Regions from separate parts of the Micromonospora sp. NPDC049101 genome, predicted to be linked through region 2. Evidence: riboswitches for the same ligand, from Rfam matches in the RefSeq annotation. Region 2 holds a riboswitch; the other holds the start of a gene.
The links. Region 2 has a riboswitch for cobalamin ahead of AB0B57_RS35915 (acyl-CoA thioesterase). Riboswitches for the same ligand answer to the same signal wherever they lie in the genome.
Positions count from the first base shown of each region.

Region 1 (3,205 bases), on a different contig from region 2:
GGCGTCGGCGTCGGCGTCGAAGTCGGCGTCGGCGTCGCGCTCGGCGAGCTCACGGCGACCTTCTTCGCCGCCACGAAGACGCGCGGCTCGTCGCTGTCGTCGGCCCTGACCTGCGCCAGAGTGTGGTCGTCCGCGCCGTTCTCGCCGGCCAGGATCTTCCAGCCCGCCGGGGCGGTGAAGGTCAGCAGGACGTCGCCGGCGGGGAGGCGGGCGAAACGGAACAGGCCCTTGGCGTCCGTGCTGGCCTCGGCGTACGTCGTCTTGCCGTCGGCACTGGTGGCGACGACCTTGACACCCGGGACGCCAGGCGTCCGGGGCGTCCACTCGGCGTCATAGGACTCACCCTGGAAGACGTAGCCGCCGAGATCGTCGAAGACGCCCGCCACCAGCAGCCGCACGCTGGTGATGTTGTCGGCGTCGTTGGCCTCGCCGTTGTCGGCGGCAAGCGAGAAGGCAACGAACCCGTAGCCGGACTGCCACGCCACGTGGTTGGTCTTGCCGGTGATCTGAACGGTCTTGGTGGCGCCGGCGGCGAGGTCGAAGCCGGTCGACAGCTCACCGTAGGCGACACCGTCGACGCCCTCGCTGTCGCCGCCGGTGTAGTGCACGTGCCTGGCGTCGACAGAGCTCTTGTTCTTCACCGTGACCGTGATGGTGAAGGTCTCGCCCTCGGCGTAGTTGGCCTTGTCGGCGGCGGAGGTCACCGCGATATCCGGCTTGGGCTCGGCGGCCAGGGCGGCCGCTGCCGGAAGAACGGCCACGAGCACGCCCACGAGGGCGGCGGCGGCAAGTTTGCGCATGGAGGTCTCCGTAATGGGGGCGGGAATCAGCGCGATGCTAACGGCTGGGCGAGTCGCTCCGCTGTCCCAGGACCGCCGGAACACCTTTGGCGAGACAGGCCCCGGGCTCGTCGGGGCCGCTATGGTGCACGGTGGCACAAACGTTGCGAGGTGCCCCGCGCCAGTGGGGAGAATCGGGAAGCCGGTGTGAGTCCGGCACGGGCCCGCCGCGGTGACCGGGGAGCTGCCACCCACGCGTACCAGACGCAGCCACTGACCCTGCGGGGTTGGGAAGGCGGGTGACCAGCGTAGATCCGGGAGTCCGAAGACCGGCCTCGCGTCATCGACCCCGTCAGGGGCACGAGCGCAGCGGGAGCCTGCCATGAACACCGGACTCTACGAGACCATCCACCGCCGCCGGGACGTACGTGCCCAGTTCACCGGGGCGCCGATCCCGGACGAGACGTTGAACCGGATCCTCACGGCGGCGCACGCCGCACCGAGCGTCGGCCTCTCCCAGCCCTGGGACTTCATCCTGGTCCGCGATCCCGAGCTGCGGCAGGAGTTCCACCAGCACGTACAGCGGGAACGGGACACCTTCGCGGCCACTCTCGACGGTGCGGCGAAGGAACGCTTCACCCGGATCAAGATCGATGGCGTACGCGAGGCGACGTTGTCGGTCGTGGTCACATACGACCCGCAGCGGGGTGGACCGGCGGTGCTCGGCCGTCACGCGATCGCCGACGCCGGCCTCTACTCGGTCTGTCTGGCAATCCAGAACCTGTGGCTGGCCGCGACCGCAGAGCAACTCGGGGTTGGTTGGGTCTCGTTCTACCGGGAGCCGTTCCTGCGCGACCTGCTCGGCATCCCGGCCACCGTGCGCCCGGTGGCGTGGCTCTGCCTCGGCCCGGTCACCCATCTGGAGCAGACGCCGGACCTGGAGCGGCACGGCTGGCGCCAGCGAACCCCGGTGTCGTCGGTGATCCACCACAATCGTTGGACGATGGAGTGACCGAGTTCTGCCGACGCCGATCCAGGGCCCCCGCTGGCCGAACAGCCGTTCGTGCCCAGGAAGCCTCCGGAGCGAGCAACGGTCGACGGCCTGGTCGGTGAGCCCGTCCGCGGGGCGGCGGGTCAGGAAATGCCAGCACTGCTACGGCCAGGGCCAGCACGGCGACGGCGGCGCGCTTCAACTGTGGGTCTGACGGAAGAACCGGCCGCCGCAGTGCCGGCGGATCCGAATGCCTCACTTTGCACTGACGGAGATGAAATCAGGGTCGACTGCCGTCTTATCCGGACCTTCGCCGCCATCGATCCCTACGGCACCCCTTACCCACTGCGATCAGCACGATCGCCGCGAAAATGCCGCAATGACGACGAAGTACATAGCAGCGGGTAATCAGATCAATACAACGAGGCTAGACATCTATAGATCATCATGAGAGGCTGTTGCAATGCGGGGGGAGTTCGGGAGATCGCCGAATTGGTAACCATTTGTGACGAAGCCGCTCCCACCCGTCTCCACCTCACTTAATCAAGAGACGGTCGCAGGAGGAACCGGTCCAGCAACAACTCTTCGTGTCTTTATCGCGCCGCCATGCCGGCTTGCGGTCTAATTGCCGGCACGGACGGTACACCCTGCGCTGACTCACTCTCGTGAGCCCTGGGGCGAGAGTTTCGCATGTCCACAATCCTCGGCATTCTCCGTCGGACTGACGGTACCGAGGTGCACCTGAATGGCGCGACAACGGAAAGCGACTCACGGAAGGTGACCACCCTTGCTGGATCTGGAAGAGATAACTGCGCGGTTCCAGTCGATCGCCGACTACGCGCGCTCGGGAAAGGTGAACCATCGCTGGTTGAGTTCGCTGCCGGAGCAGTTGGCGACCCTGGCCCGCGAGTGGGACCTCGAAATCGGCGCCGAGCTCGGTTCCGAAATCGGCGCCGACTTCTCCTCGGGCGTCTCCTCGGTGGTGCTGGCCTGCACCGGCCCCTTGGGCGACGCGGTGTTGAAGCTCGCGCCGGACTCGTACGCCCTCGCCGAGGAGGTGGCGATGCTGCGGCAGTTCGCCCCGAGCGGACGGGTTCCGGCAGTCCTCGCCGCTGCCAAGGGAGCGGTGCTGTTGGAGGCCATCAAACCGGGCATTCCGGTGGAACAGCTTCCGGAGGCACCGTCCCCCACCGACTACGCGTTGTTCCTCAACGAGCTGCACTCGGCCGGCGATCCGGAGAGCGCGCCCCGGAAGGCCGCCGACTGGCTTGAGCTGATGTACGGCTGGACCGAGCGGGGCGGCCTGGACGTGACGGAATCGCGCCGGATCACGGCGGAGCTCTTTTCCGCACCAGCGGAACGGGTGCTGTTGCACGGCGATCTGCACCTCGGCAATGTTCTCGCGTCCGACACCAGGGGTCTGGTGGCTCGTAGT
Region 1 covers NZ_JBEZED010000003.1:22,806-26,010, reverse strand. The annotation lists gene AB0B57_RS04275 (SdrD B-like domain-containing protein) at 1-800, opposite strand, end outside; cobalamin riboswitch at 932-1,132, shown strand; gene bluB (5,6-dimethylbenzimidazole synthase) at 1,162-1,791, shown strand; gene AB0B57_RS04265 (aminoglycoside phosphotransferase family protein) at 2,558-3,205, shown strand, end outside.
Region 1: linked by a shared signal. The riboswitch ahead of bluB (5,6-dimethylbenzimidazole synthase) and the one ahead of AB0B57_RS35915 (acyl-CoA thioesterase) in region 2 are both predicted to bind cobalamin.

Region 2 (3,205 bases):
AGCCGGTGGGCGTCCACGACCGTGTCGAGGGTGAACGTGCGTGGGTCCAGTCGCGGGCGCAGCGCTCCGGCATCGGCCAACGTCGCGATCTCGCGCAGGATGTCGCCGTGGCGTTCGCGGCCCCGCCCGGTCAGCATCGGCAGCAGGGTGAACACCCCGGAGTAGGTCGCGCCTCGGAACGACAGCGGGGCGAGCGAGTGTGAGCCCCAGCCCAGCGCGCTGACGACATGCCCGTGATAGGTGCGCACCGCCGCGAACGACGCGTCGAGCGTCGGGCCACCGACGTTGTCGACGATGATGTCGAACCCCTCGCCGTCGGTGTATCTCTGCACGTACTCCTCGACGTTGCTTGTGGTGTAGTCGATCGGCACGGCGCCCAGGCTCTCGATGACCCGCATGCTCGCCGGCCCGCCCGTGGCGTACGCCTCGGCGCCGCGCGCCTGGGCGAGCTGCACGCCCACGTAGCCGACACCGCCGGCACCGCCGTGCACCAGCACCTTCTGCCCGGCGCGGACCCCGGCCCGGTCGACGAGCCCCTCCCAGGAGGTGATCGCGGCCAGGGGCAACGCGGCGGCCTCCCGCATCGAGAGGGTGTCCGGCTTGCGGGCCAGCAGCCGCACGTCCACGGCCGCGTACTCGGCCAGCGAACCCTGCAGGTCGCCCACGCCCCCGCACAGCCCGTACACCTCGTCTCCGGGCGCGAAGCCGGTCACCTCCGTGCCGATTGCCGCGACGACGCCGGCGAGGTCCAGGCCGAGCACCGCAGGAGGCTGGACACGCGCGTGCGCGGCCTTTCCTGCCTGGATCTTCGTGTCGAGCGGGTTGACGCCGCTGGCGACGATCCGCACCAGCACCTGCCCGCGCCCGGGGGTGGGTTGATCGATCTCCTCGATCGTCAGTGGAACGTCGAACTCCCGCAGCACCGCAGCGCGCATAACCATCCACACTCTCCGTGATCGAGTCTTCACGTGGACGTTATCCGACCGGACCGGCGGCGGGGCGGGTTCCTCGGACCACGCCAGCGCCGCCACGGGCGGGCCGGGCGCGGGTCAGTCCTCTTCGGCACCGTCGAGCAACGCGCGTCGCAGCGCCAGCCGGTGCTTCCGGCGGATCTCCGCCTCCCGGTAGCGTCGCCGGTCCCCGTCGGTCTCCGGTAGCAGCGGCGGCACGGTACGAGGCTGGCCGTCGTCGTCGATGGCGACCATGACCAGGTGGGCGGTGGCCACGTCGGTGGGTGGCACCGCCCGGTCCCACCGGTCGGCGGTGACCTTGACGGCCACCTCCATCGAGCTGCGGCCGGCCCAGGTGATCCGGGCGTCGACGTGTACGACGTCGCCGACCCGCACCGCGCGTAGGAACGCCGTCTCGTCGATGGCGGCGGTCACCGCCGGCCCGTCGGAGTGCCGGGCGGCGACCACACCGGCGACGGAGTCGATGAGGTTGAGGATCCGGCCGCCGTGCACCGTACCCATCAGGTTGGTGTGGTGCTGGTCCATGATCTGCGACAGGGTCAGGTGCGACGCCGACGGCGCTCGGCCGGCGATGGTGGCGGTGTCGTGCACAGCGGTAGTCCGTCCCTCGGAACCCACACCGCCGGTTCGCGGACACGCTGACGAGGATCTGGCCGCGCGCCACACGCACGGCCGGTCACCCGCTCAGCCCACCCGCGAGGCCGACGGCAGCGCACACGGTTGTGTACGCGGCGCCGGCAGGTCTTCGGACTCGCGGGCCCGACCGGTCGTGCCGGTCCCCTACTGGCCGTCGCTTCCCGGGCCACTGGCCCAGTGCTGATGACGGCGGTCGTTCCCACTCACCGCTGCGGGGCAGCCCCGGATTTCCACCGGGTTCCCTCTTACGACGCCCAGCCGGTCACGACGGGGCGAACCAGCGCCGCGGGGAGCATAGCTGGCCTGGGGATCTGTCCACCCGGGGCGTCCGGCCGCGGCGGCGGATGACCGCATCGTCGACTTTTGTCGTTCGAGGAAGAAGATCGTCACCTCTTGAAAAAAGTCTCGCGCGGGTGAGGATATCCAGATGCGTCGTCTCCCCCAGACTTGCGGGCGGGTGGTCTCGGGCCTCCTCGCGTTCCTCCTCGCCTCGGCGGTCGCCCTCCTCGCGTCCACCCAACCCGCCGCGGCGCACGGGACCCTCGCCACGTCCACACCGGCGAGCGGCGCCACCGTGCGCGAGCCGTTGACGTCGGTGCGGCTCCTCTTCACCGAGAAGGCCGCCGCCAACGCGTTCTTCACGATCACCGCCCCGGGCGGCACCCGTGTCGACAACGGCTGGTCGCCGGGGGAGCCGCAGCCGCTGGAGAAGCCGGTACGGGAGTACTTCCTGGTCAACGGGAAGTTCGAGCCTCGGGAGTACACGACGGGGTTCCCCGCGGTGGTGGCCGTCGCCCACCTGCCCGCCAAGGGCCAGTATTCGGTGAGCTACCTGTCGGTCGCCTCGGACGGCGACGCCGTGCGGGGCACCCTGACCTTCCGTTACGAGGGGCGGGTGACGGCAGCGCCGAAGGGGTGGAGCCCGCCGTCGACCCAGCCGGACCCGGCGCTGGTGGCCGCGGCCGAGCAGCACAACACGTCCGGGCAGGCGTCTGCGGTGCCGACCACGGCGGACGATCCGTCGACCCCGCCGGCTGCGGCGGCTCCGGAGACCGGGTCGACCGACAAGAGCGGTCCCGGCGCACTGGCCTGGACCGGGTTGGCGTTGGTCGCGGCAGTCGGGGCGGTGGCCGGGTTCGTCGTCTGGCGTCGCCGATCGGCTTCCGCCGGCACACCCACCGGCCGGGGCCGTACCTCGGCGGCGACCTCCGGTCGACGCGGCGGTGGCACCCGTGCTCCGAACCGGGCCGGCGCTGGCAAGACCACCGGCGGCAAGACCGTCGGGGGTAAGGCCGCCGGGGACCGGACCTGCGGAGGCAAGACCGGCGCTGGCAAGACCGGCGCTGGCAAGACCGGCGCTGGCAAGACCGGCGGGGCCCAGGCCGGCGGCGGCAGGACCAGCGGGGGCACGGCCGGCGAGGTCGGCGCGGTCGGCGCGGCGGCCGGCGTCGTCGCGCGTACCGCGAGCGACAGGCGGCTGCCCGCCACCGTGCCGGCGGCGCGCAAGGGTGACACGGTCGTCACGGCCCGCACGGGCGTCACCGTCGAGCCGACGCCGACCGATCAGGTGGAGAAGCCCCTCGCCAGCACGGACGACG
Region 2 covers NZ_JBEZED010000046.1:25,305-28,509, reverse strand. The annotation lists gene AB0B57_RS35920 (zinc-dependent alcohol dehydrogenase family protein) at 1-941, opposite strand, end outside; gene AB0B57_RS35915 (acyl-CoA thioesterase) at 1,050-1,562, opposite strand; cobalamin riboswitch at 1,690-1,904, opposite strand; gene AB0B57_RS35910 (copper resistance protein CopC) at 2,035-3,205, shown strand, end outside.